3 regions of the Methylobacterium sp. WL7 genome follow, and region 2 is predicted to be linked to each of the others. Evidence: predicted binding sites of a transcription regulator. Region 2 holds the regulator's gene; each other region holds the start of a gene.
What was found. Region 2 encodes HrcA, which represses chaperone genes, less so after heat shock. Its sites were predicted from a motif close to GTTAGCACTCNCNNNNNGNGAGTGCTAAC; they were not measured.

Region 1 (10,406 bases), on a different contig from region 2:
TCGGCGGGCCCGCCCTCGGCGTGCCGGGCCTCAGCGGCCCGACCTTGCCGAACCTCGCCCCCGCGAGCCCGGCCTTCTTCGACACCGCCGCGATCCCGCCGGTCCATCCGGCGAGCCCGCGTCCGGTCCTGCCGGATTTCGGGCTCCCGAGCGCGCCGCTTGCGTTCCCGGGCGGTGCCGACCTGCACCGTCAGGTGGCAGGGGATCATCCCCGCGCCAATGCCTTCGCGCACGCGGTCGCGCCGCAGCTGGTGCCGGCCGACCCGTCCCGGCCGGGCGTCGATGTCGCTCAGGAAAGCTTCGCGCGGACCGGGCACCTGTCCCGGGCGCCCGAGGCTCCGGTGTCCGACTACTACTTCCTGAACGCCGGTCCCGGCCCGGCCCGCAAGGCGCCGGCGAGCCCCCGGGTCGAGCCCGCCCGCTATCCGGGTCCGGCGCCGCGGCTGACGGCGCAGGGATCGAGCCCGGCGGCGGCACCGTTCGACGTGGAGCATGTCCGCCGGGACTTCCCGGCCCTGCACCAGAGCGTCAACGGCCACCCGCTGGTCTGGCTCGACAACGCCGCCACCACCCACAAGCCGCAGGCCGTGATCGACGCGACCTCGGAATTCTACGGGCGGCACAACTCGAACATCCACCGGGCCGCCCACACCCTGGCGGCGCGCTCCACGGACCTGTTCGAGGGCGGCCGCGAGGCGGTGCGCCGCTTCCTCAACGCCCCATCGAAGGACGACATCGTCTTCCTGCGCGGCACCACGGAGGCGATCAACCTCGTCGCCGATTCCTTCGGGCGGGCCAATATCGGCCCGGGCGACGAGATCATCGTCTCGACGATCGAGCACCACGCCAACATCGTGCCGTGGCAGCTCCTGTCCCAGGCGACCGGGGCGACGCTGCGGGTGATCCCGGTCAACGACCGGGGCGAGATCATCTTCGAGCAATACGCGGCCCTGCTCTCGGGCCGCACGAAGATCGTCTCGGTGACCCATGTGGCCAACGCGCTGGGCACCGTGAACCCGCTGCGGGAGATCATCGCGCTGGCCCACGCCTACGGGGTGCCGGTGCTGGTCGATGCGGCGCAATCCTCGCCGCACATGCCGCTCGACGTGCAGTCGCTCGACGCCGACTTCCTGGTCTTCTCCGGCCACAAGGTGTTCGGGCCGACGGGGGTGGGGGCGCTCTACGGCAAGACGCACCTGCTCGCGGCGATGCCGCCCTGGCAGGGCGGCGGGCACATGATCGAGGACGTCACCTTCACCCGGACCGTCTACAAGGGTGCGCCGGAGAAGTTCGAGGCGGGGACGCCGGACATCGCCGGTGCCGTCGGCCTCGGTGCGGCGCTCGACTATCTGGAGCGGATCGGCCTGCCGGCGATCGCCGCCTACGAGCACGACCTGCTGGAGTATGCGCAGGGCGGTCTCGCCGAGGTGAAGGGTCTGCGCCTGATCGGCACGGCCCGCGAGAAGGCGAGCGTGATGTCCTTCGTGATCGAGGGGCAGGAGAACGAGGCGGTGGCCCACCATCTCGACGCGCACGGCATCGCGGTGCGTTCGGGCCATCACTGCGCCCTGCCGGCCCTGCGCCGGTTCGGGGTCGACCAATCGGTGCGGGCGTCGCTGGCCTTCTACAACACCAAGTCCGACGTCGACGTGTTCCTGAAGGCGCTGCACAGCCTGCCGCGGCACTGAGCCGGCCCGCAGGGGCGAGGTTCCAGAACGAAGACCGGCCGGACCCTGAAAGGTCCGGCCGGTCTTTTTGCGTGTCGGAATACGGGGCGAAACCCAGGGCGGTGTGCCGTACCCTCGCGATCCATCGCGGGATGGCCCCTCGCTCGAAAACAAAGATCGCCTCTGATCCGTGAGCCGACGGTCAGCTTCTTCTCGTCATCCCCCGGTCAAGGCGAAGTCTCGTCCTGCGGCAGCGCGATATTCGAAAAACGGTTTCGTTGACGCTGCGGAGTTCCGAGCGGACCATCGCGATCCTGCCGTCGGATCCCACCGCCGCGTACGTCTCGCTTTGCCATGACCGGATTCGTGAAGCCCGCCATCACCGAGAACGCGATCGCGGTGGTCCAGCGCGTCGGAGGCAACTGCGGAAACGCGACCCGGACGCGGGCGCACCCGCTGGAGCGGCACCAGCGCGCCGTCCCGTGCGCGCGCATCCGCTGGCCGACGCGGTGCGCATCGCCGCCGGCAAGGCCGCCCTCGGGATCTGACCCGTCCCTCGACAAGGAGTTTCATCATGAGCCTGCTGCCCCCGGAGGCCGTCGAGTTCATCGGCTTCGTCGCCCCCCGCCATACCTCCGAGATTCACCCGGCCGAGGGTCCGTCCATCGACCGGGACTACCTGAAGCTCCTGGCCCAGGCGCATGAATGGGGCGGGTTCGACCGGGTGCTGGTGGCGTTCCATGCGACGGCGCCGGACGCCCTGTTGCTCGCCGCCCAGGTCGCCGCCGTCACCGAGCGGCTGGGGCTGATGATCGCCCACCGCACCGGCTTCACGGCGCCGACCGTGGCGGCCCGGCAATTCGCGACGCTGGACCAGCTCACCGGCGGCCGGGTCGCGATCCACGTGATCAGCGGCGGCGACGACCGGGAACTCGCCCAGGACGGCGACCACCTCACCAAGGACGAACGCTACGCCCGCACCCAGGAATTCCTGGACATCGCCCGCCAGAGCTGGACCGCCACCGCGCCGTTCGACTACGCGGGCACGTTCTACCGGGTCGAGCGCGGCTTCTCCGAGGTGAAGCCGGTCGATGCCATCCCGGTCTATTTCGGCGGGGCCTCGCCGGCGGCTCTGGCGGTGGCCGGCCGCCACGCCGACACCTACGCCCTGTGGGGCGAAACCCAGGCCCAGGTCCGGGAGCTGATCGGGCGCGTCCGAGACGCCGCCGCGCCGCATGGGCGCAAGCCCCGCTTCAGCCTGTCGGTCCGGCCGATCCTGGCCGAGACCGAGGCGCGGGCCTGGGCCCGGGCGGAGGATATCTTGGCCCGGACCCGCGCCGCCCGGGCGGCCAGGGGCCTCGGCGCGGCCGCCGCGCCGCAGAACGAGGGCTCGCGCCGGTTGCTGGCGGCGGCCGCCGCCGGCTCGCGCCTCGACAAGCGGCTGTTCACCGCCATCGCGGCCGAGACCGGGGCGGCGGGCAATTCCACGGCCCTGGTGGGGACGCCCGAGCAGGTGGCCGAGGCGCTGCTCGATTATCACGACCTCGGGGTGCGCACCTTCCTGATCCGCGGCTTCGATCCGCTGGAGGACGCGATCCAGTACGGCCGGGACCTGCTGCCGGCCTTCAAGGCGGCGCTTGCGGCCCGCGGCCGCGCCGCCGAGGCCGCCTGATGCGCGCCGCGTTTTTCTTGGTTCTCGCCCTGCTGGCCGTCGGGCCGGCCCGGGCGGAAGACGTGCTGCGGATGGGCGACCAGCGCGGCAACGCCCGCGCCCTGATGGAGGCGGCCGGCTTCCTCGACGGCCTGCCCTACCGGCTGGAATGGAGCGAGTTCCCGGCCGCCGCACCCCTACTGGAGGCGCTCAATGCCGGAGCGATCGATGCCGGCGGGGTCGGCGACGCGCCCTTCACCTTCGCGGCCGCCGCCGGGGCGCCGGTGAAGGCGTTCATGGCGTTCCGCAACCGGCAGGACGGGCTGGCGATCCTGGTGACGCCGGATTCGCCGATCCGCAGCGTGGCGGATCTCAAGGGCAAGCGCATCGCCACCAACCGCGGCTCGATCGGCCACCAGGTCGTGCTGGCGGCCCTGGAGGAGGCGGGGCTGCCGTTCGACGGCGTCGTATTCAGCTTCCTGCCGCCGGCGGACGCCAAGATCGCCCTCGCGTCCGGATCCGTGGATGCCTGGGCGACCTGGGAGCCCTACACCTCGACCGCCGAACTCGCCGGCCTGGCGCGGGTGGTCCGGGACGGCAACGGCATAACCCCGGGCCTGACCTTCACGGTGGCGCGCGACAGCGCCCTGGCGGCCAAGCGGCCGCTACTGGCCGATTTCGCCGCGCGCCTCGCGAAGGCCCGGGCCTGGGCGCTCAAGGACCCGGCGCCCTACGCGGCGGTCTGGTCGAAGCTGATCGGGCTGCCGGAGGCGGTGCCTTTGCGCTGGTTCAGCCGGGCTGGCTACCGGACCGGGCCGATCGATGCCGACGTGATCGCCGACGAGCAGCGCACCATCGACCTCTACGTCCGCGCCGGCCTGATCCCGAAGGCCCGCGCCCCGCAGGCGGCGGCGATCTTCGACACGGGGTTTTCCCAAGCTCTGTCCGAAGCCCCGGCGGCGGTGCAATGATGGGCACGCCCCCGGATCAGAGGTCCTGACAATGCACGACAGCGGCGACGGCCATACCCACGATCATCACGCCCATGATCATCTCGCCCACGATCACGGGGCCGGGGAGGGGGCACCCGAGGCGGCGCGCTGGAAGCATGACGGCGTGCGGGTGATCCCGGGCGACCAACTCGACAGCAACACCGCGCAGACCCCCGGCATGTTCCGGCAGGCGGCGGTCAACGCCGCCCGGGTCGGCGCCCAGAAGATCTGGGCCGGCACGGTGGCGATCCAGCCCGACGCCAAGACCGGCGTTCACCATCACGGCGCCCTGGAGAGCGTGATCTACGTGGTCTCCGGCCGCGCCCGGATGCGCTGGGGCGAGCGGCTCGAATATGTGGCCGAGGCCGGGCCGGGGGATTTCATCTTCGTGCCGCCTTTCGTGCCGCACCAGGAGATCAACGCCTCCACGGACGAGCCCCTGCACTGCGTGCTGGTGCGCTCGGACAACGAGGCCGTGGTGGTCAACATCCCGGATGTCGAGCCGGTGGAGCGGCCCGAATCCGTCCACTGGGTCGATCCGATCCACAAGCACCCGTGAATCCCTGCGGAGCGCAACCATGAGTCGAGACCGCCAGCTGCATCTCGGCGCGTTCATGCGCCCGGTGGGGATCCACACGGCCTGGTGGCGCTATCCCGGCGGCTACCCGGACGCGAACTTCAACTTCGAGCACCTGACGCAGTTCGCCCGGCGGCTGGAGGCCGCGAAGTTCGACGCCTTCTTCATGGCCGACCATCTGGCGGTGATGAACATGCCGATGGCGGCCCTGCGCCGCTCGGCCACCGTGACCTCGTTCGATCCGCTGACGCTGCTGCCGGCGCTCGCCGCGCTCACGTCGCGGATCGGGCTGATCGCCACGGCATCGACCACCTACAACGAGCCCTACCATGTGGCCCGGAAGTTCGCCTCCCTCGACCACATCTCGAAGGGCCGGGCCGGCTGGAACCTCGTCACCTCGGGCAACCCGGACGAGGCGCTGAATTTCGGCCGCGACGCGCATCTCGACCACGCGGTGCGCTACGCCCGGGCGCGCGAGTTCTACGCCGTGGTCACCGGCCTGTGGGATTCCTGGGCCGACGACGCTTTCCTGATGGATCCGGAGAGCGGCCTGTTCTTCGATCCCGACAAGCTGCACGTCCTCGACCACGCGGGCGAGTTCCTGAAGGTGAAGGGCCCGCTCAACATCGCCCGGCCGGTGCAGGGCTGGCCGGTGATCGTCCAGGCCGGCGCCTCGGAGGCGGGACGGCAGATCGCGGCCGAGACCGCCGAGATGGTGTTCGGCGCGAGTTCCACCCTGGAGGCCGCGCAGGCCTACTACGCCGACGTGAAGGGCCGGATGCCGGCGCTCGGGCGCGATCCCGACCACCTGAAGATCCTGCCCGGCGCCCTGGTGATCCTGGGCGAGACCGAGGCCGAGGCGCAGGCGAAGCGGGCGCGCCTCGACGATCTGGTCCATCCCGACAGCGGGCTCGCCAACCTGTCGGTGCGGCTCGGGGTCGACGCCTCCGGCTTCGATCTCGACGCGCCCCTGCCCGAGATCCCCGAGACCAACGCCAGCAAGACCAGCCAGGCTCAGATCCTCGGCGAGGCCCGCCGGACCGGCGCCACGGTGCGCGACCTCGCCCGCAGGGTCGGCGCCTATGCCGGGCTCCATTTCGTCGGGACGCCGGCGCAGGTTGCGGACCGGATGGAGGAATGGCTGGAGAGCCGCGGCTGCGACGGCTTCAACGTCATGTTCCCGTTCGTGCCCGAAGGGCTCGACGACGTGGTCGACCGGCTCGTGCCGGAACTGCAAAGGCGCGGCCTGTTCCGGCGCGACTATGCCGGCACGACCCTGCGCGACCATCTCGGCCTGCCGCGCCCGCCGAACCGGTTTTTTGCGTCGGACGAGACGGGCGGCGCGTGACCGAACAGGATGTGCCGTTTCTCGGAAGGATCGAGATCTGCGCGGCTGCCCAGGACGCCACTCCCGTCATTTCGGAGCGCCGCAGACGATTCCGGAATGACGGGGTGATCAAGGTGGAAAGCTTGGACGAACGGCTTTCGAAAAGAGCGCCGTGTTACCGCTTCACCTTGGCCTTGCGGGCGGCGAAGCGGGCGTCGCGGGTCGCCTTCTGCTCGGCGGCGAGGGCGGCTTGGCGCTCGACCTTCTCGGCGGCCTGACGGACGATCTCGGCCGCCGCGCGCTCCTGTTCGGCGAGGGCTTCGGCGGCACGGACCGCGTCGGCGGCGGCGCGGGCGGCCTCCCGCTCGCTCACCCGCACCTCGCGGGCCTCGACGACGGCCTGGCGCTCGGCCTGCCGGGCGAGGACGGCCGGATCGTCGGCCGGGGGGCGTGCCCGGAACTGGGCCAGCCGCTCTTCCTTGGCCTTCGCGCCGGCCTCGAGACGATCGGACAGCTGCGTTTCTTTGAATTGACCCACGGATACTCCTCGCGCGCTTCGCAGCGCCGGTGGCGAGAGCATCATCCCGAAAGGGTTTCGGAGACCGATGATGCCCGATCAAGAGCCCGAAACGGCATCGCGGATGCCGGTCCAGAAACAGAAGAAGCCGCTCCACACAGGGAACGGCTTCGAAACGCGTCCTCAGGGTGAGGCGCTCGGTTCAGGCGGCCTGGAGGCTGCCGGCGGACTGCTTGCCGCTGCGACGGTCGGTTTCCAGCTCGAAGGAGAGCTTCTGGCCCTCGATCAGGTTGCGCATGCCGGCGCGCTCGACAGCCGAGATGTGCACGAACACGTCCTTGCCGCCGTCGTCAGGCTGGATGAAGCCGAAGCCCTTGGTCTCGTTGAACCACTTAACGGTGCCGATGGTCATAAATATTCCAACTGCTTTAGAGCATGATGCGATCGACCAGCATTCCGGCCGATCAAAATCATCATACGGTAACAAAGATCCAGGGTTTGCTGCCGATGCGCTGCACGGGCAGCGAACGCTGGACGATCGAATGGGTCGAGCGCACGCCGTGCATGCGCTCATCCGCGAGTCGTCGAAAATGGGAGAGATGCAGAGCGCTCGCCCTGTTGTGGCGAGACGGCCGAATATCTGGCCTCAAATCGATATGCGTTCTCTAGCGCATTGCCGGGATAATCACAATCCCGAAAGAGGCTGCCGAGAAAAACGGTCCGGCGTGCCCGTGAAATCGCGGGTTCTTGCGATGTTGTTTTGGTGCACGACCTTCAATATTCAGGCCGCCCGTCCGGATCCGGGCCGCTCCGGCGGGTCGCGATCGGGCCCGTCGGCTTCGAAGAGCGTTAGCACTCTCGCCGATTGAGTGCTAAGAGGTCCCGACCCGGCGCGGATGATTCGGTCCGCTGCCGCCTTTCCCGTACGGGCTCCGTCATGCCGACGCGAGACCCGGAGGCGGGACGACCAGGATGCCACACATGAAGTTTCGCCCGCTGCACGACCGCGTGGTGCTACGCCGCATCGAGGGCGAGGAGAAGACCAAGGGCGGGATCATCATCCCCGACACCGTCAAGGAGAAGCCCCAGGAGGGCGAGGTCGTCGCCGTCGGACCCGGTGCCCGGGACGAGGCCGGCAAGATCAATCCCCTGGAGGTGAAGCCCGGTGATCGCGTGCTGTTCGGCAAGTGGTCCGGCACCGAGGTCAAGATCGACGGCCAGGACCTTCTGATCATGAAGGAATCCGACATCATGGGCGTCGTCGCCTAAGGGCGTCCGCCCAGCCCAAAGCTCCTCAAGCCCTTCGAGGCGCCCGCTCCGGCGCGCCTCGGGGCCGAACGACAACAGAAGAGATCGTCCATGTCAGCCAAAGACGTCCGTTTTTCCGTCGATGCCCGCGAGAAGATGCTGCGCGGCGTCGAGCTGCTCGCCAGCGCCGTGAAGGTGACGCTGGGTCCCAAGGGCCGCAACGTCGTGATCGAGAAGAGCTTCGGCGCCCCGCGCATCACCAAGGACGGCGTCACCGTCGCCAAGGAGATCGAGCTCGCCGACAAGTTCGAGAACATGGGCGCCCAGATGGTGCGCGAAGTGGCCTCGAAGTCGAGCGACATCGCGGGTGACGGCACCACCACCGCCACCGTGCTGGCCGCCTCCATCGTCCGCGAAGGCGTGAAGTACGTCGCCGCCGGCATGAACCCGATGGACCTCAAGCGCGGCATCGACCTCGCGGTCGCCGCGGTCGTGAAGGACATCAGCGAGCGCTCCCGCAAGGTCGCCTCCTCGGAGGAGATCGCCCAGGTCGGCACGATCTCCGCCAACGGCGACAAGGAGATCGGCGAGATGATCGCCCACGCCATGCAGAAGGTGGGCAACGAGGGCGTGATCACGGTCGAGGAGGCCAAGACGGCCGAGACCGAGCTCGACGTCGTCGAGGGCATGCAGTTCGACCGCGGTTACCTGTCCCCGTACTTCATCACGAACGCGGAGAAGATGATCGCCGAACTCGAGGATCCCTACATCCTGATCCACGAGAAGAAGCTGTCGTCGCTGCAGGCGATGCTTCCGGTGCTCGAGGCCGTGGTCCAGACCGGCAAGCCGCTGCTGATCATCGCCGAGGACATCGAGGGCGAGGCGCTGGCCACCCTCGTGGTGAACAAGCTGCGCGGCGGCCTGAAGGTCGCGGCCGTGAAGGCGCCGGGCTTCGGCGATCGCCGCAAGGCGATGCTCGAGGACATCGCGATCCTGACCAAGGGCCAGATGATCGCCGAGGACCTCGGCATCAAGCTCGAGAACGTGACGCTCGACATGCTCGGCCGGGCCAAGCGGGTGCGGATCGACAAGGAGAACACCACGATCATCGACGGGTCCGGCGAGAAGTCGGACATCGAGGCCCGCATCTCGCAGATCAAGGCGCAGGTCGAGGAGACCACCTCGGACTACGACCGGGAGAAGCTGCAGGAGCGCCTGGCCAAGCTCGCGGGCGGCGTCGCGGTGATCCGCGTCGGCGGCTCGACCGAGGTCGAGGTCAAGGAGAAGAAGGACCGCGTCGACGACGCCCTCCACGCCACCCGCGCGGCCGTCGAGGAAGGCATCGTCCCGGGCGGCGGCACCGCGCTGCTGCGCGCCAAGAAGGCCGCCCAGGGTCTGACCAGCGACAACCCCGACGTCTTGGCCGGCATCAAGATCGTGCTGAAGGCGCTCGAGGCCCCGATCCGTCAGATCGCCCAGAACTCGGGCGTGGAAGGCTCGATCGTGGTCGGCAACATCCTGGCCAACGCCTCGGAGACCTACGGCTTCAACGCGCAGACCGAGGAGTATGTCGACATGCTCCAGGCCGGCATCGTCGATCCGTCCAAGGTCGTCCGGGCGGCGCTCCAGGGCGCGGCTTCCGTCGCCGGCCTGCTGGTCACCACCGAGGCGATGATCTCCGAGCTGCCGCGCAAGGAAGCCCCGGCCATGCCGGGCGGCGGCGGCATGGGCGGCATGGACTTCTAAGCCGGCTCCAGACCTAAACACCACGATCCGGCGCGGGCGCTTTTCGCGGTCGCGCCGGATCCTCACTTGCAAGCCGGCCCGGGGCATCGATCCGGGCCTGCGCCGTCCCGCAACCGCGACCCCCTCCGCACCGCACCAAGCGGGCCGATGCGGGTTGACCCTGGTGCCGGTCGGGAGATTCTGATGCGCCTGCTCATCCATCGGGACGGGATCGTCCTGACGCTCGCCCCGCGCGCCGCCCTCCTGGCGCTGGTGACGACGGTCCTGGTGGCGCCCGCCCCGGCCCGTGCCTGGGGCATTCCCGGGTGCACCAACCTCCCCGAATACAATCGCGCCCTCGGCGCGCTCCAGGGCATGACCAGTGCCTGCGACATGAGCGTCGCGCATGCGCGCGAAGTCATCGCGGAGCATGACGGCGTCCCGGTGATGGTACCGCAGGCAGCGCCGCCGCCCCGGGTCCGGGTCCGGCGCCATCCGGCCCGATCTCACCACAGGACACCGCGCAAGCGGCGCGGCACGGCGCACGCCTTCTGATCCGCACCGTCGTTGTCCGGAGGAGCCAGCGCCCCGCTAAAGTTAGACGGTGGCGTCGATGCCGGCCGGCTCCGTTAGGGCACCCGTAGGGATAAAGGATTCGCGCCGTGCGGCTCGATCTCGGTCACAAAGGCGATTGGATCGTCG
Region 2 (10,406 bases):
TTCGTCCTCGTGCGCGACGACATCGTAATCATCGATCCCGATACCTACGAGATCGTCGACGTGATTCCTGCGTAAGTTGCTGGATAGTCGCCTCTCTTCGCGCTCAAGTGTACGGCGCTGAAAACCTTCACCGCCGGGATGAAGAATCCCGGCGGTAAAATGCGCAATAAGAGATTTCAAGAATGCCTTGGTGCTCACTGCGATGCGCAGCAAGCGATTGCAAGACGACCGAAAGCTGTGAAGGATAGCAGAGCGGTCGGCACGGTTGATGCCTCTGAATCAGCAGCTGCGGCGCCTCGATGTAAATCGAACGTCCGGTGCCCGCGGACAGTATTCCAGTGATCGACAATAGGATTTGGTGTCGGTTTATGGGTGCGGTACCTGCGGGGTGATCGATCGATTATCGGCTGATGAGGGCAAGGCATGTCGAGACAGGGACTCAACGCGGCTCGACTTGCGCGCGGCTGGCGCCCGCGCCTCGGTGTATCCGGCCGCGCCATACTCCTGATCCTCGGTGTGGTCTGTGCCGCCTTCGGGGCGAGTTCCGCCTATCTCTACGCCACGCAATCCACCGCCCTGCGGGCCAACCTCGATGCCAACATGGCGAGCTTGAGCGCCGCATCGGCGCGGAGCGTGGGGAACTGGTTGCGCGGCAAGCTCGAAGTGACGCAGCTCATGGCGCAGCAGATCGCGCTCGTCGGCGTCGGGCCGAAGGCGAACGACGTCCTCGGTCTGCCGATGGCGCGAGACCTCTTCATAAGTGCCTATCTCGGCCGTCCGGACGGCTTCTACACGGAGATGCCTCAATCCGAGCTGCCCGCCGGCTACGATCCGCGGCAACGTCCCTGGTACAAGGATGCCATGGCGGCGGGGCAAGCTGTCTTGACCGAGCCCTACACCGATGCCGGAACCAACGTCATCACCATCACCGCCGCGGGGCCAATCTTCGGTGAGGATCGAGCGATCCTCGGTGTCATCGGAGGCGATTTCGACAGCTCGGCCCTGACCCGGATGATTGCAGAGGTCGCAGCGGGCGGCAAAAGCTACGCCTACCTGGTGTCGGGCGGCGGAACGGTACTGGTCCATCCGCGCCCAGAGCTGATCGGCAAGCCTCTCTCGGACCTGATTGCCGGGCCGCTCCCGAAGATCGGCGGTGGCTTGGCCGAGACGCGGGAGGGCGACCGGGCGACCTTCACCGCCTTCGCCCGCGTCCCGAACCTGCCCCCGTCGCTCGACTGGTACATCGCCCTCTCGGTCGACAGCGCCGAGGCGTTGGCTCCGACTACGGCACTGGCGACGAACCTGGCGGCGGCTACCCTGCTGGTTCTGCTCGTGCTCGGCATCGTGGTCGGCCGGCTGATGACGCTCACCGTCTCGCGCCCGCTGAACCGCTTGGTCGGCGTCCTGCAGCGCATGAGCCAGGGCGAGCTCGATGCCGAGATCGCCGAGGCCCGGCGCAGTGACGAGATCGGGCTGGTCGGCCGGGCCGTCGAAGGCATCAAGGCGCTGGTGGCGCAGCGAGCGCGCGACCAGGCCGAGGCGAAGCGCATGGCCGACGAGGCCGCCGCCTCCGAGCGCAGGCGCGCGATGGTCGCGTTGGCCGACGGCTTCGAGCAGGCTGTGGGGGCGATCGTCGGCATGGTCTCGTCCTCGGCCACGGAGCTGGAGGCCACGGCCCAGACCCTGACGGCGAGCGCGACCCAGGCGGCGGCGCAATCGACCAGCGTCGCGGCCGCCGCCGAGGAGGCGGCCACCAACGTTCGCACGGTCGCGGCCGCCGCGGAGCAGCTCGGTGCCAGCGTCCGGGAGATTGCCGGGCAGGTGGAGGGCTCGACCACCCTGGCGCAGGCGGCGGTCGGCGAGGCGGACCAGACCGGCCATCTGGTGCAGGACCTGGCCCAGGCCGTCGCGAAGATCGGCGACGCGGTCGGGCTGATCTCCAGCATCGCGGCTCAGACCAACCTCCTCGCCCTGAACGCGACGATCGAGGCCGCCCGCGCCGGCGATGCGGGGCGGGGCTTCGCGGTCGTGGCCTCCGAGGTGAAGGAACTGGCTGCCCAGACCGGGCGCGTCACCGAAGAGATCACCGGCCTGATCGGCCGGATCCAGGGTTCGACCGACCACGCCACGCAGGCGATCGGCGGGATCGTCACGCGCATCCGCGACATCAACCAGGTGACCGGCGCGGTGGCGGCGGCGGTGGAGGAGCAGGGCGCGGCGACCCAGGAGATCGTGCGCAACGTCAGCCAGGCGGCGAGCGGGACGGACGAGGTGACCACGAACATCACCGGCGTGGCCGAGGCCGCGGAGCAGACCGGCACGGCCGCCCATCAAGTGCTGGACGCGGCCTCCGCGCTGTCGCGGCAATCGGCGCAGCTCACTCGGGAGGTCGCAGACTTCCTGCACACCGTCCGGGCCGCTTGAGCCCGACGGGCAGCTGTCAGCGGCCGCCGTCGAGCAGCTTCGAGACCACCCGGGCGGTGTAGTCGACCATCGGGACGATGCGGGCGTAGTTCAGCCGCGTCGGCCCGATCACGCCGACGACGCCGACGATCTTCTGCGAACCGTCGCGGAACGGCGCGGCGATCAGCGACGAACCGGACAGCGAGAACAGTTTGTTCTCCGAGCCGATGAAGATCCGAACGCCCTCGCCGCCCTCGGCACGGGCCAGGAGGTCGATGACGTCCTTCTGGGTCTCCAGGTCGTTGAACAGCAGGCGGATGCGTTCGAGGTCCTCGACGGCGCGCAGGTCGTCGAGCAGGTTCGCCTGCCCGCGCACGATCAGCTGCCGGGCCTCGCTCGGGCCAACCGGCGTCGCCAGGCCGGCATCGACCAGGCGCTCGGTCAGCGCGTCGAGCTCGCGCTTCATCGCCTTGCGGCCGGCCTCGATCTCGGCGCGCAGCGTGCCGAGGGTGCGGCCCTGCAGCCGGGCATTGAGGAAGTTCGTGGCCTCCTGAAGCGCACCGGCGGGCAGGCCCGGCGGCAGGTCGACCAGCCGGTTCTCCACCGAGCCGTCGTCAGAGACCAGCACCACCAGGGCGCGGGCCGGATCGAGGCGGACGAACTCGATGTGCTTCAAGTGGACGTTCGCCTTCGTGGTCAGCACCACGCCGGCCCCGCGCGAGATGCCCGACAGCATGGTCGAGGCCGCGGCCAGCGCCGAATCGAAGGTGTGGCCGGAGGCGGCCGCGCGCATCTCCGCCTCGATCCGGGCCTGCTCCTCCTGGCCGACATCGCCGAGTTCGAGCATGGCGTCCACGAAGAACCGCAGCCCGAGTTCGGTCGGCAGGCGGCCGGCCGAGGTGTGCGGCGCGAAGATCAGGCCGGAATGCTCCAGGTCCGCCATGACGTTGCGGATCGAGGCCGGCGACAGCGCCATCGGGAGGATGCGCGCCAGGTTGCGTGACCCCACTGGCTCTCCGGTCGTGAGATAGCTCTCGACGATCTGCCGGAAGATCTCGCGGGCGCGCTCGTTGAGGGCGGCCAGCGCCTGCATCGAGGGGTCTTGCGGAAAGAGGCTGTTGGAGTCGGTCACGCGGTCATCCTGTCGTGCGATCATGTCCGCCCGGTGTCCGGGGATCAATCCGTACGGCGATGCTTGCCCGCGCAGGCTCCGCGGCCTAAGAGCCCGGCCCTCACTCTCTCATCAGAAAGGGCCCGCGATGAGGCCTTCGAAGCGCGCCGCCGACGAGCTGCGGCCCGTCACCCTGGAGCGCGCGGTCTCGCGCTACGCCGAGGGCTCGTGCCTGGTCAGCTTCGGCAACACCCGCGTGCTCTGCACCGCCTCCCTCGAAGAGCGCGGTCCCCCGTGGCTGCGCGGCTCCGGAAAGGGCTGGGTCACCGCCGAGTATGCCATGCTGCCGCGCGCGACGCACGACCGGACCCGGCGCGAGATCAATTCCGGCAAGCCGTCCGGCCGCACGCAGGAGATCCAGCGCCTGATCGGCCGCTCGCTCCGCGCGGTCACCAACCTGCCCGCGATGGGAGAGCGCCAGATCACCGTCGACTGTGACGTGATCCAGGCCGATGGCGGCACCCGCACCGCGGCGATCACCGGTGCCTGGGTGGCGCTCTACGATTGCTTCGCCTGGATGCGCACCCGCTCGATCATCTCGGTGGACCCGCTGCGCGATCACGTCGCGGCCGTGTCCTGCGGCTTGTACAAGGGCAATCCGGTGCTCGACCTCGACTACGCCGAGGATTCGGCGGCCGAGACCGACGCCAACTTCGTGCTGACCGGCAAGGGCGGCATCGTCGAGGTGCAGGGCACCGCCGAGATGGAGCCGTTCTCCGAGGCCCAGCTCCTCGAATTGCTGCGGCTGGCCCGCGCCGGCACGGACCGGCTGGTGGCCCTCCAGAAGGAGACGATCGCGTGAGCCGCAAGCTGACCGGCAAGGTGGTGATCGCCACCCACAACGCGGGCAAGCTCACCGAGATGCGTGAGCTGCTGGCGCCGTTCGGGATCGAGGCCGTCTCGGCCGGCGAACTGGGGCTGCCCGAGCCCGACGAGACCGGCACGATGTTCTCCGAGAACGCCGCCATCAAGGCGCACGCCGCCGCGAAGGCGACCGGGCTACCCGCCTTCGCGGACGATTCCGGTCTGTGCGTCGCTGCGCTGGACGGCGCGCCGGGCATCTTTTCCGCCCGCTGGGCCGGCCCGGCCAAGGACTTTTCCGGCGCGATGGCGCGGATCTTTGCGGAGCTGGAGCAGCGTCAGGCGAGCGACCGGACGGCGCATTTCGTCTCCGCCCTCGTGCTCGCCTGGCCGGACGGCCATACCGAGCTGTTTGAGGGCCGCGTGTTCGGCACGCTCGTTCCGCCGCGGGGCGATGCCGGCTTCGGCTACGATCCGATCTTCCAGCCGGATGGCCATGGCCGCACCTTCGGCGAGATGGGCGCCGAGGAGAAGCACGGGGTCGATTGGCAGAAGGGGGAGGGGCTGTCGCACCGCGCCCGGGCCTTCGTGCTGCTGAGCCGCGCTTGCCTGGCACCGGCGGCTTGATTGCCAAACCCGGCCGGCACCCTCACATCCCGGCGATCATGACTTCGACCGGCCCGGACCATCCGACCCGCGACGCGGGCTTCGGCATCTACCTGCACTGGCCCTTCTGCGCCGCGAAGTGCCCGTATTGCGACTTCAACAGCCACGTCCGGCACGCGGGCGTGGATCAGGCGCGCTACCTCGACGCCTTCCGGGCGGAGATCGCCCACAGCGCCGCCCGCACCCCCGGCCGCACCGTCACCAGCGTCTTCCTGGGCGGCGGCACGCCGTCGCTGATGGATCCCGCGACGGTGGCGGGCCTGCTCGACGCGGTGGCGGAGCACTGGGCGGTGGCGCGGGATGTGGAGATCACCCTCGAGGCCAACCCGTCGAGCGTCGAGGCCGGTCGCTTCCGCGGCTACCGGACCGCCGGGGTGAATCGGGTATCGCTCGGCGTGCAGGCGCTGGACGACGCCTCCCTGAAGAAGCTCGGGCGGCTGCACAACGCCGAGGAGGCCTTCGCGGCGATCGGCATCGCGCAGGCGGTGTTCGACCGGACCTCGTTCGACCTGATCTACGCCCGCCCCGATCAGACCCCCGCCCTGTGGCGGGCCGAGCTGAACGAGGCGCTCGCCCGCGCCGCCGAGCACCTGTCGCTGTACCAGCTCACCATCGAGCCGGGCACGCCGTTCCACGGCCTCGCCGCCGCCGGCAAGCTGGTGACGCCCGACGACGAGGTGGGCCGGGTCCTCTACGACGTGACCCAGGAGGTCTGCGGGCAGGCTGGCTTGCCGTCCTACGAGATCTCGAACCACGCCCGCCCGGGGGCGGAATCGCGGCACAACCTGCTCTACTGGCGCTACGGCGAATATGCCGGCATCGGGCCCGGGGCGCATGGGCGCCTGGTCACCCCGGCCGGGCGGATCGGCACCGTCACCGAACGCAACCCGGAAGCGTGGCTGGCCCGCGTCGAGCGCGACGGCCAGGGGATCGTCGAGACCGAGACCCTGGCGGCGGCAGACCAAGCCGACGAGTTCCTGGTGATGGGCCTGCGGCTGACTGAGGGGATCGATCCCGAGCGCTACGCCGCCCTGAAGGGCCGACCGCTCAACGGCAACCGGATCGGCATGCTGGTCGGCGACGGCTTACTCCATCGCCTGCCCGGCGGGCGCATCGCCGCCACGCCGCGGGGCGCGCCGGTCCTCAACGCCCTGGTGGCCGAACTCGCGGCCTGATCGGGCCGCCGGCTCTCTCAGGTCCCGGGCTTGGCCAGGACACGTGGCGCCGGGCTGACTACGCTCGCGGCGTTGTTGCGGATCTCGTAGACCGCCAGCGCCCGATCGCTGAGCCCCTCCGGCCGGAACCGGAAGGTGCCGTCCGTTCCGGAGAAGCCGGAGGCGTTGGTCAGCGTCGTCTCGGCGAAACGCTGCGATCCGTATTGCCGGTTCAGCGCCGCCGACAGCATAACGGCGTCGTAGGCCAGCGATGCGACACGCGGCGGCACGGCACCGAATCGGGCCTGGTAGCGACCGCTGAAACTGGAGAAGCCGTTCCGGTCCGGCGAGGCGAACCGCCCGCCCTGGAGCGCCGGCAGCGCGTAGAGCGACGGCTCGTTCCACAGGGCCGTACCGATCGGCCGGACCCGACTGGGGTTGTAACCCGCCTTGGTCAGCGCCGCCGCCACCGCCGGCATCGCCTCCGCGGTATCCGGGATGAACAGCGTGTCGGCGGTCGCGCCGGCCCCCGTTATGACGCGCGCCAGCCGCTCCACCGCCGGTCCGGGCGCCCCGGACGGATAGCGTTCGACCGCCGCGACCCGGGCCCCCTTGCGGGCGACCGCCTCTCGGAACTCGGCCTCGACGGCGTTGCCGTAGGCGGTCTCCGGAATCAGGGCCGCGAAGGAGCGTCGGCCGTCGGCGACGGATTCGTCGACGATCCGGTCGACCTCGGGCTGCGGCAGGAAGCTCAGGAGATAGATCCCCCGGGCGGCCACGGAGGCATCCGTCGAGAATCCGATCACCGGTTTGCCGGCGGCCCGGGCCGGCACGGCGGCGGCCTGGACGTTGGCGGCGAAGACAGGCCCGAGCACGATGTCGGCACCCGCCTTCAGGGCCTCCTGGGTCGCCTCCCGGGCGCCGTCCGGGCTGCCCCGGTCGTCCTCGATCAGGATCGTCAGGTCCGGCTGCTGGGCCTCGTCGAAAGCGAGTTGCGCGGCGTTGCGCATCGCAGTCCCCACGGCCACCCCGGTGCCGGTCAGGGGCAGGACCAGCGCGACCTTCACGGCGCCCGAGCCGATGCGGTTGCCGCCGGCCGCCGCCGGGGTGAGGGGGGCAGCGTTCGGGTCCGCCGCGACCGATGGGGCGCCGCCCTGCGGCACGTCGGCCGGCGGCGATAGTTCGGCCCGGGGCTGTGCGCTGCGCCGGGTCGCGCGTCCGTCCCCGAATCCGCCGACGCAGCCGCCCAGCGCCAAGGCACTGAGGGCAACGGTCAGGGCGGTGACTCGCACGAGACGGTTCCGCCCACACTTCGGACGCGCCATGGCGGTCTCCTTCGGGCAGGTTCGAACAACCTGACCGGGCATTTTTCAAATGTAAACGCGCCGGTGCCGACTTGCCCCCGGTCTCGACGCGCAGCCGCGACGCGGGGCCGGCACTGTGGCAAGATCACCCGCGATGAACCGTCGATTCGATGCCCCGGGGCCAGCGATCTCAACCAAACCGACTTCCACACCCCCGTCCCAGAGGCCCGGTGCGGACCGCCCGCGGAACACCACGTTCACGGCCTTCGGACTCGCCAGCGAAACCGAGCCGTTGGCGCCCGGCCTGCACATCGTGGCGACGCCGATCGGCAACCTGCGCGACATCACCATCCGGGCGCTCGCGACCCTGGCGGCGGCCGACGCCGTGCTGGCCGAAGATACCCGGGTGACCCGGACGCTCTTGGCGCATTACGGAATCACGACCCCGTTGCTGGCCTATCACGAGCATTCGAACGAGGCTGTCCGCGACCGGATGGTGGCCCGGCTCCGGGCCGGCGAGGCCCTGGCCCTGGTCTCGGATGCCGGGACGCCGCTCGTGTCGGACCCCGGCTACAAGCTCGTCCAGGCGGCGATCGAGGCCGGGGTCGCGATCACGCCCGTGCCTGGGCCTTCCGCGGTCATGACTGCGCTGGTGGCCGCAGGCCTGCCCACCGACCGGTTCTTCTTCGAGGGGTTCCTGCCCCAGAAAGCCGGGGCCCGGCGCAACCGCCTCGAAGCCCTGATCCAGGTCCCGGGCACGCTGGTGCTGTTCGAGTCGCCGCATCGCCTGCCGGAGATGCTGGCCGACGCCGCTTCCGTGCTCGGCGCCGACCGTCCTGCCGCGGTGACCCGGGAACTGACCAAGTTCTACGAGACGATTCGCCGGGACACGCTGGGCTCGCTGAGCGAGCGGTTCGGGCAGGAGGGCGCGCCGAAGGGCGAGATCGTCGTCATCATCGGCGCCGCGACGGCGCCGGAGCGCACGGCGGAGGGTGACGCCGCCCTGGACGGGCTGATCCGCACTGCCCTCGAACGGCACTCGATCAAGGATGCGGCGAGCCTCGTCGCGGACGAGACCGGGCAGCCGCGCCGCGCCATCTACACCCGGGCGCTGGCGCTGGCCCGGGACAGCCAGGGTTGAGCCGTGCCGGATCGCATCCTGCAGCGCCGCGCCGCCTACCTGCGCGGGCACCGGGCCGAATGGCTGGCAATGTCGGCGTTACTGGCCAAAGGCTACTGGCCGATCGGCCGACGGGTGAGCTTCGCCGGGGGCGAGATCGACCTGATCGTCCGCCGTCCGCGCACCATCGTGTTCGTGGAGGTCAAGGCACGGTCCAGGCTGGACGATGCCCGAACGGCGATCGACGCCGCGAAGCGTCGGCGCTTTTCCCGTGCGGTGCGTGCGTGGGTCGGCCGCAATCCCTGGTGCGCCGGCATGACGCTTCGGGCCGACGCCGTTTTCGTCGGCGACGGCACGTGGCCGGCCCATCTGCCGGGCGTCTTCACCATCGAGGGGTTGTAACGAGGTCGGTCTTTCGGGTCGCGTCAACGGGCTCCGAAAGGCGGCAGCCCCGTGCCGGGACGATGCGGACTGTCAGCCGCGGGCAGCCCGGATCGCACTGATCAGCGTCCGCTTGAGGTCGGCCTGACTAAAGGGCTTCTGCACGACGGGCCGGTCGCGGAACGGCTCCCGGATTCCGGCGCCGCCGTAGCCCGTGGAGAATACGAGCGGCAGGTCGCGCTGCACGATCGCTTCCGCGACCGGGTAGATCGGTTCGCCGGCCACGTTCACGTCGAGGATCGCGATCTCGAACGTTTCCTGGGCGGCCATCTCGAGGGCGGTCGACAGGCGTGCGGCGGGCCCGACGACGGCGCAGCCGAAGTCGAGCAGCATGTCCTCGAGCAGCATCGAAATCGCAGCCTCGTCTTCAACGACGAGGACGCGGACGCCGTTCAGGACTTCATCGTTGGGGTCAGCAGTCACGCCGGGCCGTCTTCCCTTCGAACGCCCCCGTCACCGGGGATCTTGCCGTGCGGTTGGTATCGCCTCGCGAACCGCAGCAGCAGCGCTTGGAAGCGCCGGGGCGGCGCGCCGGACGGTCCGCGAGACCACCTGTGGCGTCGCCCGGAATACCGGACGTGTCAAGCGTTCGCGGCCCGTTCCGGCATCAATGGTGGCCGCGATGTTAACTCACGATACATTTTTGTCGCCTCTCCCGCACGGCAGGCGTCGGAGGGCGATTCGCGGGCCGCCTCAATCGTCCTTGAACGACACCTTCGCGCCCCGGGAGACATGCGCCGCGAGGTCGCGGGCGTTCCAGTTCGTGAGGCGGATGCAGCCGTGGGACTCGGTCTTCCCGACCTTCTCGGGCTCGGGCGTCCCGTGGATGCCGTAGCTCGGGATCGCGAGGTCGATCCAGACCAGGCCGACCGGATTGTTCGGGCCCGGCTTGATCGAGAACTTGCGGTTCGTCTTCACGCCCTTGAACGCGTATTTCGGATTGTAGGTGTAGTCCGGATCGAACGCGACGCCCTTGACCTTGGTCTCGCCGCTGGGCGCCGGCTTCTCGGAACTGCCGATGGAGGCCGGGTAGAAGGCCAGGAGCTTGCCGTCCGCCCCGAAGGCGCGCACGTCGCGGCTCGTCTTGTCGACCTCGATCCGGTCGACCTTGGGCTCGTTCGGCAGGTCCTTCGCCTTGGGCTTGTCGGTCCCCATCGGATCGACGGCCGCCACCGTGATCGACGTGCCGGCCTTGTCGAGCGGCTTGTCCGGATTGAGCGCGCTGACGAGGTCGCGGCTCATGTGGAAGCGCTCGGCCAGCATCTCCCGCGGGTTGGTGTAGCCGAGTTCCTTGAGATCGGCCTGCGCCTCCATCTTCGGCGGGATCTTCTCGACATAGGGACCGG
Region 3 (10,406 bases), on a different contig from region 2:
CGAGCTGCATGCCCTCGTGACCTCGAAACGCGGGGACCTGCTCTCCCTGGCCCTCGCCCGGCTGCACCGCCTCAGCCCGGATCTGGCAGCGATCGGGCTGTCCGCAACGGTCCGAGAGCCCGACGAATTGCGGAAGTACCTGGTGCCGCAGCTGGAGCTTTCCCCTCCCCCCTCTGCGGGCGGTCGGAGTCATACAGCCCCGGACGAGGCTCGGGTCCCCTTTCCCGCACGGGAGAGGAAGCGCGTCGCGGTGTCGGCGCTCGATGAGGTCACACGCCCGACCCAGGCGCCTCTCCCTTCCTTCCCTGCAGAGGGGGGAGGGGAAAAACAGCCGCCCATGGCCGACCTCGTGACCGTCCGAGGCGGCGCCAAGGCCGACTTGCGCCTGCTCGATCTCGGGCGGTCGCTGCCGATCTCGGGGCACACCGCCTGGCACTCGATGCCGGCGATCTACGAATTGATCAAAGAGCACCGGACGACCCTGGTCTTCGTCAACACCCGGCTCCAGGCCGAGTACACGTTCCAAGAGCTCTGGCGCCTCAACGAGGACGCGCTGCCGATCGCGATCCATCACGGATCCCTCGACGCGCAGCAGCGGCGACGGGTCGAGGCCGCGATGGCGGAGGGACGATTGCGGGCGATCGTCTGCACCGCAACCCTCGACCTCGGCATCGACTGGGGCGACGTCGATCTCGTGGTCAATGTCGGGGCGCCCAAGGGCGCGAGCCGGATCATGCAGCGGATCGGCCGGGCCAACCACCGGATGGACGAGCCCTCGAAGGCCTATCTCGTCCCCGGCAACCGCTTCGAGATGCTGGAGTGCCAGGCGGCCCTCGACGCCGTCGAGGCGGCCGCGCAGGATACCCCCGACGCGCGGCTCGGCGCCCTCGACGTGCTCGCCCAGCACGTGCTCGGCATGGCCTGCGCGGACGCCTTCGACCCGGTCGGCCTCTACGACGAGATCGTCTCCGCAGCACCCTATGCCGGCCTGACCTGGGAATCTTTCGAGCAGGTCGTCGATTACGTCGCGACCGGCGGCTATGCCCTGCGTGCCTACGAGCGCTTCGCCAAGATCCTGCGCGGGCCCGACGGCCTCTGGCGCGTGCGCGATGCCCGGACGGCGCAGGCGTACCGGATGAATGTGGGCACGATCGTCGAGGCGGCGCGGGTCCGGGTGCGGCTCGGCCGGACCCTGCGCGGCAAGCCCGGCACGGTCCTGCCGAAGGGCGGCCGGGTGCTCGGCGAGATCGAGGACGAGTTCGCCGACACGCTCACGATCGGCGACACCTTCCTGTTCGCCGGCGAGACCCTGCGCTTCGAGGGACTCGCCGAGGACGAGGCCCTGGTGACCCGCGCGCCGCTCGGGACCGATCCTGCGATCCCCTCTTATGCCGGCGCGAAATTCCCGCTCTCGACCTTCCTGGCCGAGCGGGTCCGGGCGATCATCGCCGACCCGTTCGCCTGGGATCGCCTGCCGAAGCAGATCGGTGACTACCTCCAGCAGCAGCGCCGCCGCTCGGTCCTGCCGGGCGAGCGCGACCTGCTGGTGGAGACCTTCCCACGGGGGAAGCGCCACTACCTGACGGCCTTCCCGTTCGAGGGACGGCTGGCACATCAGACCCTCGGCATGCTGCTGACCCGGCGGATGGAGCGTGACGGCCTGCGCCCGCTCGGGTTCGCGGCCAACGATTACGGCATCGCGATCTGGACGACCCGCGATGTTTCGGAGCGCGCTGCGCTGGACTCCGACTTCATCGGCGACCTGTTCGCGGTCGACATGCTGGGCGACGACCTGGAGGCGTGGCTCGATGAATCGGCGATGATGAAGCGTACGTTCCGGCAATGCGCGGTGATCGCCGGCCTGATCGAACGCCATCACCCCGGCCTGAAGAAGTCCGGCCGTCAGGTCACGATCTCGACGGATCTGATCTACGACGTGCTGCGCAAGCACCAGCCCGACCACCTCCTGCTGCGCGCGGCGCGACAGGATGCGGCAACCGGACTCCTCGACGTGAGGCGCCTCGGCATGATGCTAGAGCGCATCCAGGGGCGAATCATTCACAAGGCTCTCGATCGGGTCTCGCCGCTCTCCGTATCCGTCATGCTCGAGATCGGGCGCGAACGGGTCTACGGTGAGGGGGCCGACGAGATCCTGGCCGAGGCCGAGGCGGAGCTTCTTCAGGAAGCCCTGTCCTGACCGTCGATCCGCCCTCCCCCATCGAGCCCGAGGATGCGATCTTGGCGGCCGGCCTGAGACTCGAGAAGACTCACAAGCACCCGACCCTGCTGCTGGCGGGCGAGACCCTGGTGCTGGATCTCTGCGGCGGCGTGTGGCTGCCCGAGCACCGCACGCTGATCGTCTCCGATCTCCATCTGGAGAAGGGGTCGTCCTACGCCGCCCGCACCGGCCAGTTCCTGCCGCCTTACGACACCCGCGAGACCCTCGCCTGCCTCCACGAGGCGGTGGTGCGCCACGATCCGACGCGCGTGGTCGCGCTCGGGGATTCCTTCCACGATGTCCGCGGCCCGGAGCGGATGGAGCCCGGCGACCGAGCCATGGTGTCGGCTTTGCAGGAGGGCCGGGACTGGGTCTGGATCGCGGGCAATCACGACGCGGCGGTCAGCGAGGGTGTCGGCGGTCGCTACGCCGACGCGCTGACCCTGGGCGGCCTGATCCTGCGTCACGAGCCGAGCGCCGAACCGGTCTCCGGCGAGATCGCCGGCCATCTCCATCCCTGCGGAAAGGTCGCCATGCGCGGCCGGGCGGTCCGCCGTCGCTGCTTCGTCACCGACGGCACCCGCCTCGTGATGCCGGCCTTCGGCGCTTACGCCGGCGGGCTGAACGTCCGCGACCGGGCCATCGAAAGCCTGTTCCCCAAGGGGTTCACGGCCCATCTGCTCGGGGATGGACGGGTCTTCACCATCGGCCGGTCGCAGCTCGCGCGGGATTGACGGGAGCGCGCGTCACCGTTCGGGATATCGCTTCGCCGCGGGTGGGGGCCATGTGAACGAGCGCCGCGAGACGTCAGCGATAGAAGGTGTACGTCGCGCTGTAGGGCACACGCGCCGTCTGGCCCGGCGTGCAGACGCCCTGCGGTTTCTCACCGCCGACCGTGTCGCTCCGCAAGATATACTGCGTTCCGGCGAGCGATCCGGATCCAGTTGCTCGGCCGGACAGCAGCAGCCACGCAACGGCTTGGGGTCGCGGTGCGGGCGCCTGAGCGATGACGGTGCCCAGCACCCGGGAGCCGTCCTGCGCCTCCCAGACCGGTCCCTCGAAGTGACGCCCGACCGCGCGTCCGTCCGGCTGGACGAGTTCCGCCTCGGGCTTGGCGGGGCCCCAGGCCGGCCCCTTTTCGGCAGCGATGCAGGCATAGATCTGCACGCCCCGGGCGGAGAGCCGCGCGACTGCCACGCTGCCGGGCGGCGGCGCCAAGCCCGCCGGTTCGGCCATTGCGAAGGCCGGAGCGCAAGATGCAGCGGCGATGAGGGCTGTCCGGCAAGACCTGATGAGGGTGCGGGACGTGATGATGGCGTAGGAAATCGGTTCAGCTCCATCCTGACGGTCCGAACCGCCGATACGTCGCAAACCGCGTGCGCGTTTCACGCCGCGGCTCGCGCGTGTTCCGGGTCAGGCTGATTTCATGAACCGGGTGACACTCTCCGAGAGATCCGCTGAGTGTCCGGCAAGGCTCTCGGCGACGCCCAGGACAGCTTCCGCAAGTTGACCGGTGGCATTGGCGGCCTGCGAGACGCCGCCGATATTGCCGGACATCTCATGCGTCGAGACTGCCTGCTCCTCGACGGCGCTCGCCATCGCCAGGGTCAGCGTCGAGAGCTCGGCGACGGCGGCGGTGATCATCTCGATCGCCCCGACCGCTTCGCCGGTGGCGCTCTGGATCGCCGCAACCTGCTGGGTGATCTCGCCGGTGGCCTTCGCGGTCTGCTCGGCCAGAGCCTTGACCTCGCTCGCCACCACCGCGAAGCCCCGGCCGGCGGCGCCGGCACGGGCGGCCTCGATCGTGGCATTCAGCGCCAGGAGATTGGTCTGCCCGGCGATCGACTTGATCATGCCGACCACCGCGTCGACCTCGCGGGCGTTCTCGGCGAGCTGCCGCATCGTCGCGTCCGTGGTCTCGGCCTGGACCGCGATCTGCCGGGCACGCTCTGAGACCCGTCCGACCTGACCCGAGATCTCCTGGATCGCGCCGTTCATCTGCTCGGAATTCGCCGCCACGGACGAGGCCTTCTGCCTGGCGGCATCGGCCGACTGCGTCAGCCCCTCGGCCGAATGCTGCATCTCGCGGATCGCCGAGCCCACGGCATCGACGACACGGCTGACGTCGGTGGACATGTTCACCTGCGCGGATACGACGGCCCAGGTCAGCATCGGCCCGATGTAATTGCCCTTCCGGTCGTTGACGGCGGTGACCTGCAGGTCGAGCGTCTCCGGCCCCACCTTGATCTTGGTCCGGTGCGGCAGCCGGCTCGCATCCGCCAGCATGTTGCGCTGGTGATGCGGGTTCTTGTGGAACACGTCGAAGGAGTGGTCGAGCATCTCGTCGACCTTGATCGGCAGATATTGCTCGAGCGGCCCGAGGGTCCGCCGCGAGGTGGCGTTCAGGTAGTTGATCTTGAACTCGTTGCGGGGATCGGCCGTCATCACCGCGACCGGCATGTTGTCGATCATCGACATCAGCCGATCGATATCGTTCTTCTTGGCCGAGATGTCGGCCGCGAACTTGACCACCTTCACCGGCTTGCCGTGCGCGTCGAGGACGGGGTTGTAGGTCGCCTCCAGCCAGACCTCCGCACCGTTCTTGTCGATGCGCAGGAACTCGCCGGTGACGTACTGGCCGTCCTTCAGCTTCGACCAGAACTCCGTGTACTCTGGCGACTTGGCAAACATCGGTTCGACGAAGATGCGATGATGCTTATCCCGTACATCAGCCAGGGTGTACTTCATCAAGCTTAAAAAATTCTGGTTGGCGTTGAGGACTTGGCCGTCCATCGAGAATTCGATGATCGCCAACGACCGGTCCAAGGCGTCAAGCTTGGCCTGCGCCTCGTTGTAGACGGTTCTCTTGAACATATCGGTGCTCACGCTGCTCCCGCGGGCATATGGCCAAGATTGGGTTAAATTTTATCTAATTCGACAGTTTTTGAGACGGAATCCTATATTGATCGAAAACGGAAGAAAATATTCGTGCCACATCAATTATAATATTTTCTGATTATGGGTGTCGATTTGTATTGATGATGGTTTTTTGCTGATAATCTGGCGAATATCAGAACCAGCCTCGGCTTCGAAAATAAACGATGGGAGCCAGAGCGCTGATCAGGATAAGCGCGAGGGCGTAGGGATAGCCGTATGCCCAGTCCAGCTCCGGCATGTGCTTGAAGTTCATGCCGTACATCGAGGCGATCAGGGTCGGCGGCACGCCCACCACCGAAACCACTGTCAGCACCCGGAAGACGTTGTTCTGCTCGATGTTGATCAGTCCCAACGTGGCGTCGAGAAGGAACTGAACGTTCTCGGCGAGCCGCGTCTCGAACTCGTCCAAGGAGTCGATGTCGCGCCGGATCGTCTCGAAGCGGCCGTCCTCGGGCAGGCCCAGTCCGTCGCAGGCGGCCGACACGAACGGCACGATCCGCTCCAGGCCGAGCAGACTGGCTCGGATCTTCCCCAGGACCTTCCCGCGGTTGCTGATCCCGCGCAGGATCCGCCGCAGCGCCAGGTCACGGCGGCGGGGCGGCGGGCGTTCCAGCCGGCGGCGGTCGGCGCCGCGGACATCGAAATCGAAGATCCGCGTGGACAGCGTGTCGAGTTCGGAGGCCATGTCCTCAAGGGCGTCCGCGAGGCTGTCGACCAGTTCCTCAAGGATCACGATGAAAATCTCGCTCGGCGCGACGCTGCCGTCGCCGTCCGCGATGCGCTTCTCCGACGAGTCGATCGCGCGCATGTCGTGGAACCGGATCGTGACGAGGTGATCCTTCGACAGGAGGAACCCCAGCGGCTTCAACTGGGAATCACTGCGCTCGAAGGTGATCATCGGCGTCGAGAGCGACAGCCCGTCCTTCACCCGCCGCAGCCGGCTGGAGGATTCCACCTCCGACAGGGCGGCCCGGGACGGAACGCGCAGGCCGGTGGCCGCTTCCACGGCGGCGGCCTCCTCGGAGGTCGGGTCCTTCAGATCGAGCCAGACGGCATTGCCGGGGATCGGGCTGCCGCATTCAGGCGTCACCGCGCCTTCGGGTCCGTGCAGGCTCAGCATGAGGGCGCGTTGTCCTAGGGGAAATCGGGGCCGATGCCCCGTCATCGCGCCGTCGCGCAGGGGTGCGACAGCCTTGACTCGAAACCACGCGAGGGCTATCTCGCCGCCGTCATTGGCACTCGCCAAGACAGAGTGCTAACAGTCGGGTTTGGGAGCGGTCGCGCAGGCCGCATCAACGCCAACTGCAGACCTGAAGCAAGAGGGCAGCTCATGAAGTTCCGTCCGCTGCACGACCGCGTGGTCGTCCGTCGCATCGAGAGCGAGGAGAAGACCAAGGGCGGCATCATCATTCCGGACACCGCCAAGGAGAAGCCGCAGGAAGGCGAGATCGTCGCCGTCGGTCCCGGCGCTCGTGACGAGCAGGGCCGCGTCAACGCGCTCGACGTGAAGGCGGGGGACCGCGTCCTGTTCGGCAAGTGGTCCGGCACCGAGGTCAAGATCGACGGTCAGGACCTCCTGATCATGAAGGAATCCGACATCATGGGCGTCGTCGCCCTCTGATCGGATCCCTGTTTCCCGCCCTTTGAGGCCGTTCGAGGCCTTGGGGTCCAACCCAATCACAAGAGGCAAACCATGGCAGCGAAAGACGTTCGTTTCTCCGCCGACGCCCGCGATAAGATGCTGCGCGGCGTCGATATCCTCGCCGACGCGGTGAAGGTGACGCTGGGCCCCAAGGGCCGCAACGTCGTGATCGAGAAGAGCTTCGGCGCCCCGCGCATCACCAAGGACGGCGTCACCGTCGCCAAGGAGATCGAGCTCGCCGACAAGTTCGAGAACATGGGCGCCCAGATGGTGCGCGAAGTGGCCTCGAAGACCAACGACATCGCGGGTGACGGCACCACCACCGCCACCGTGCTGGCCCAGGCCATCGTCCGCGAAGGCGCCAAGTACGTCGCCGCCGGCATCAACCCGATGGACCTGAAGCGCGGCATCGACCTCGCCACCGCCGCCGCGGTGAAGGACATCATCGCGCGCGCCAAGAAGGTCTCGACCTCCGACGAGGTCGCCCAGGTCGGCACGATCTCCGCCAACGGCGACAAGGAGATCGGCGAGATGATCGCCCACGCCATGCAGAAGGTTGGCAACGAGGGCGTGATCACGGTCGAGGAGGCCAAGACGGCCGAGACCGAGCTCGACGTCGTCGAGGGCATGCAGTTCGACCGCGGTTACCTGTCCCCGTACTTCATCACGAACGCGGAGAAGATGGTCGCCGAACTCGAGGATCCCTACATCCTGATCCACGAGAAGAAGCTGTCGTCGCTGCAGGCGATGCTTCCGGTGCTCGAGGCCGTGGTCCAGACCGGCAAGCCCCTGTTGATCATCGCCGAGGACATCGAGGGCGAGGCGCTGGCCACCCTCGTGGTGAACAAGCTGCGCGGCGGCCTGAAGGTCGCGGCCGTGAAGGCGCCGGGCTTCGGCGATCGCCGCAAGGCGATGCTCGAGGACATCGCGATCCTGACCAAGGGCCAGATCGAGGAGACCACCTCGGACTACGACCGGGAGAAGCTGCAGGAGCGCCTGGCCAAGCTCGCGGGCGGCGTCGCGGTGATCCGCGTCGGCGGCGCGACCGAGGTCGAGGTCAAGGAAAAGAAGGACCGCGTCGACGACGCCCTCAACGCCACCCGCGCGGCCGTCGAGGAAGGCATCGTCCCGGGCGGCGGCACCGCGCTGCTGCGCGCCAAGAAGGCCGTCGCCGAGCTGAAGAGCGATGTTCCGGACGTCCAGGCCGGCATCAAGATCGTGCTGAAGGCGCTCGAGGCCCCGATCCGTCAGATCGCCCAGAACGCCGGCGTGGAAGGCTCGATCGTGGTCGGCAAGATCACCGACAACACCTCCTCGGAGACCTACGGCTTCAACGCCCAGACCGAAGAGTATGTCGACATGATCCAGGCCGGCATCGTCGACCCGGCCAAGGTCGTCCGCACCGCCCTGCAGGACGCGGCTTCCGTCGCCGGCCTGCTGGTCACCACGGAGGCGATGGTGGCCGACGCCCCGAAGAAGGACGGCGGCGCCCCCGCGATGCCGGGCGGCGGCGGCATGGGCGGCATGGACTTCTAAATCCACGCCAACCATCGAGCTGACGAAGGGGGTCGCCGAAAGGCGGCCCCTTTTTTCGTTGGTGCGACACGGTCCCCTCACGCTCCCGCGTTAGTCCCGGCTTTCATGAGGGACGGCCGTGCGATGGCTGCAGAATGGTCTTCGCGTGCGAGATCAGCCTCGATTTGGGCAGCCAGCGTGAAGAAGCGCTGGCGGACCTCGGCGGCAAACGGATTCGATCGCTCGATCGCCTCGAAGACTTCCGGGGCGTCGTGCCGGACCATGTCGACCGCCTGCATGTGCAGTGAAAAGCTCCGCGTGGTCATATGAGTGGGAAGCGGCTCCATGGCGACGAGCACCCGCGCGATCAGATGCGTCAGGCCTTGCACCGCCGCGGCCTCGCGGTCGTGAGCCTCCGGCGTCGTGACGATCACCTTCAGTCTCAGCACCGTCCGGAGAAAAGCCGCAGCACGACGCCCCCGCCGTCCCGAGACAGCACACACCGCGATCTTCAGGCCGACGATCCCGCCGACGGCACTCTGGGGGCCGAACAGGGGATGGGTTCCCAGGATATCGACGCCGGCCGGTAATCCCGCCCGCATGATCGCGACCGGCATCATCTTCACTGAGCCGACATCGACCACCAGGGTCCCCGGTCTGAGGTGGGGGGCTATCGCGGCCACGACATCGGACAGGCGGGAAACCGGAACGGCCAGGATGACGACGGGGCAGCGTGCCGCCGCGATCAAGTCCGTTCGCACGGCGCCGTAGGTCGGGGAATCGGCCTCGGCCGGGCGGGGATCGTACACGCGCAGCGCCATGTGCGGCGCGAGATGCTGAGCGATCAGGCGACCGAAAGCGCCGAAACCGATGATCCCGACGGCGGGGCGGCCTTGAGTTGTTTAAGAGAATGACACGGTGACCTCGGGCAGGCGCGAGGTCGGCGGATCATGATGAGGTGCAACCGCCGACGACGCAGCGGTTGGGCATGATAAGCAAGCCGCCGCTATGAAAGCGGCGGGCGATAGGATGCGGTGAACGGCAAGCTTAGCATGATGACGGCCGTCTATGCCGTGCCACCTTGCTCGTCAACAAGGCCGCATCGATGCCGGGACAGGGCTGGTCGTGCACTTTTCTCAGACGTTGCTCGATCAAAAGTCCCAGGCTTCACTGCGCCGGGCGCGCGTTTCCCTTCGCGTTATCTCGGAACCAAAAAAAACGGGACGGCTTGCGCCGTCCCGTCTGTCGTCGTGCCTATCGGCCTAAGAAGATAGAAGCCAGTCGCTGGAGCAGGCCCCGCGGTGCGGGCGGAGGCTCACTCTGTCCAGGACCGTCCCCAATCTAATTGGCGGCGAAGGGATGCTGGGCCGAGTTGCGCTGCTCGGTGACGGTCGAAGCCTTCGGCTCGCCGTTCACGGCGCGCTGGATCGAGAGCTTGGTGGCCTCGTAGTTGTACTTCTGGATCTTGGCGTCATCGGCCGCTTCCCAGTGGATGAACACGCCGACCAGGATGAACAGGTCGTCGGCCTCATCGGCCGGGATGATGCCTTCGGCGACGGCGTCCTGGACGGCCTTGGCAACGCCGTGCTGGGCCGGGCCGAACATCTGGACGGCCTGACGGGCGTCGTTGATGGTGACCTTGTTGAACATCAGGGTGTTCGGCTTGCACGGCAGGTTCGGCGCGATGACCGCGAGCAGGCTGGTGAAGCCGTGCTTGTTGTTCACGAGGCCGTTGCAGAAAGCCGTCTCGGCGGGCGAGCCGCGCGGTCCGATGATCAGGTCGATGTGAGCGACTTCGTTGCCGTCGCCGACGAGGGCTTCGCCAACCTGAACCTTGGTGATCTTCGCCATTCGGTGTCTCTCCCTGGATTCCGAAATAGGGCCGCGGCGCCGGACAATGCCAGCGGCCGGGAAGCCATCCTTGTTATCGGCGCCCGAACCTCCGGACGAGCCGGTTGGGCCGAGCCGGTTGGGCCGGACAGCGCGCCGGACCCTACAGTGCGACCCAGCGGCTCACAACCCGCGCAAGGCCCTGGATCTGAGGAATTTCTTTGGCCACGGGGCGTGAAAAGCTGGAACTTATCCGTGCGTCAC

Region 1: the regulator HrcA is predicted to act here: its motif matches at 7,580-7,608, upstream of groES (co-chaperone GroES).
Region 3: the regulator HrcA is predicted to act here: its motif matches at 6,387-6,415, upstream of groES (co-chaperone GroES).

The regions. Positions count from the first base shown of each region.
Region 1 is NZ_VRVG01000038.1:759-11,164, forward strand. Features, by position in the region: gene FV233_RS12310 (family 2A encapsulin nanocompartment cargo protein cysteine desulfurase) at 1-1,688, shown strand, start outside; gene FV233_RS12315 (LLM class flavin-dependent oxidoreductase) at 2,242-3,339, shown strand; gene FV233_RS12320 (ABC transporter substrate-binding protein) at 3,339-4,289, shown strand; gene FV233_RS12325 (cupin domain-containing protein) at 4,321-4,869, shown strand; gene FV233_RS12330 (LLM class flavin-dependent oxidoreductase) at 4,889-6,235, shown strand; gene FV233_RS12335 (DUF6481 family protein) at 6,390-6,752, opposite strand; gene FV233_RS12340 (cold-shock protein) at 6,934-7,143, opposite strand; gene groES (co-chaperone GroES) at 7,713-8,000, shown strand; gene groL (chaperonin GroEL) at 8,091-9,725, shown strand; gene FV233_RS12355 (hypothetical protein) at 9,909-10,259, shown strand; gene FV233_RS12360 (DUF6522 family protein) at 10,367-10,406, shown strand, end outside.
Region 2 is NZ_VRVG01000052.1:25,055-35,460, reverse strand. Features, by position in the region: partial or broken gene FV233_RS31180 (DUF1236 domain-containing protein) at 1-75, shown strand, start outside; gene FV233_RS15060 (methyl-accepting chemotaxis protein) at 424-2,424, shown strand; gene hrcA (heat-inducible transcriptional repressor HrcA) at 2,441-3,496, opposite strand; gene rph (ribonuclease PH) at 3,663-4,376, shown strand; gene rdgB (RdgB/HAM1 family non-canonical purine NTP pyrophosphatase) at 4,373-5,002, shown strand; gene hemW (radical SAM family heme chaperone HemW) at 5,041-6,216, shown strand; gene FV233_RS15035 (penicillin-binding protein activator) at 6,234-7,520, opposite strand; gene rsmI (16S rRNA (cytidine(1402)-2'-O)-methyltransferase) at 7,654-8,640, shown strand; gene FV233_RS15025 (YraN family protein) at 8,644-9,021, shown strand; gene FV233_RS15020 (response regulator) at 9,094-9,483, opposite strand; gene FV233_RS15015 (L,D-transpeptidase) at 9,754-10,406, opposite strand, start outside.
Region 3 is NZ_VRVG01000005.1:20,692-31,097, forward strand. Features, by position in the region: gene FV233_RS02380 (ligase-associated DNA damage response DEXH box helicase) at 1-2,197, shown strand, start outside; gene pdeM (ligase-associated DNA damage response endonuclease PdeM) at 2,239-2,952, shown strand; gene FV233_RS02390 (DUF3455 domain-containing protein) at 3,026-3,454, opposite strand; gene FV233_RS02395 (PAS domain-containing methyl-accepting chemotaxis protein) at 3,632-5,092, opposite strand; gene FV233_RS02400 (CorA family divalent cation transporter) at 5,289-6,275, opposite strand; gene groES (co-chaperone GroES) at 6,486-6,776, shown strand; gene FV233_RS02410 (chaperonin GroEL) at 6,849-8,333, shown strand; gene FV233_RS02415 (prephenate dehydrogenase) at 8,411-9,187, opposite strand; gene fae (5,6,7,8-tetrahydromethanopterin hydro-lyase) at 9,654-10,163, opposite strand; gene FV233_RS02425 (triphosphoribosyl-dephospho-CoA synthase) at 10,403-10,406, opposite strand, start outside.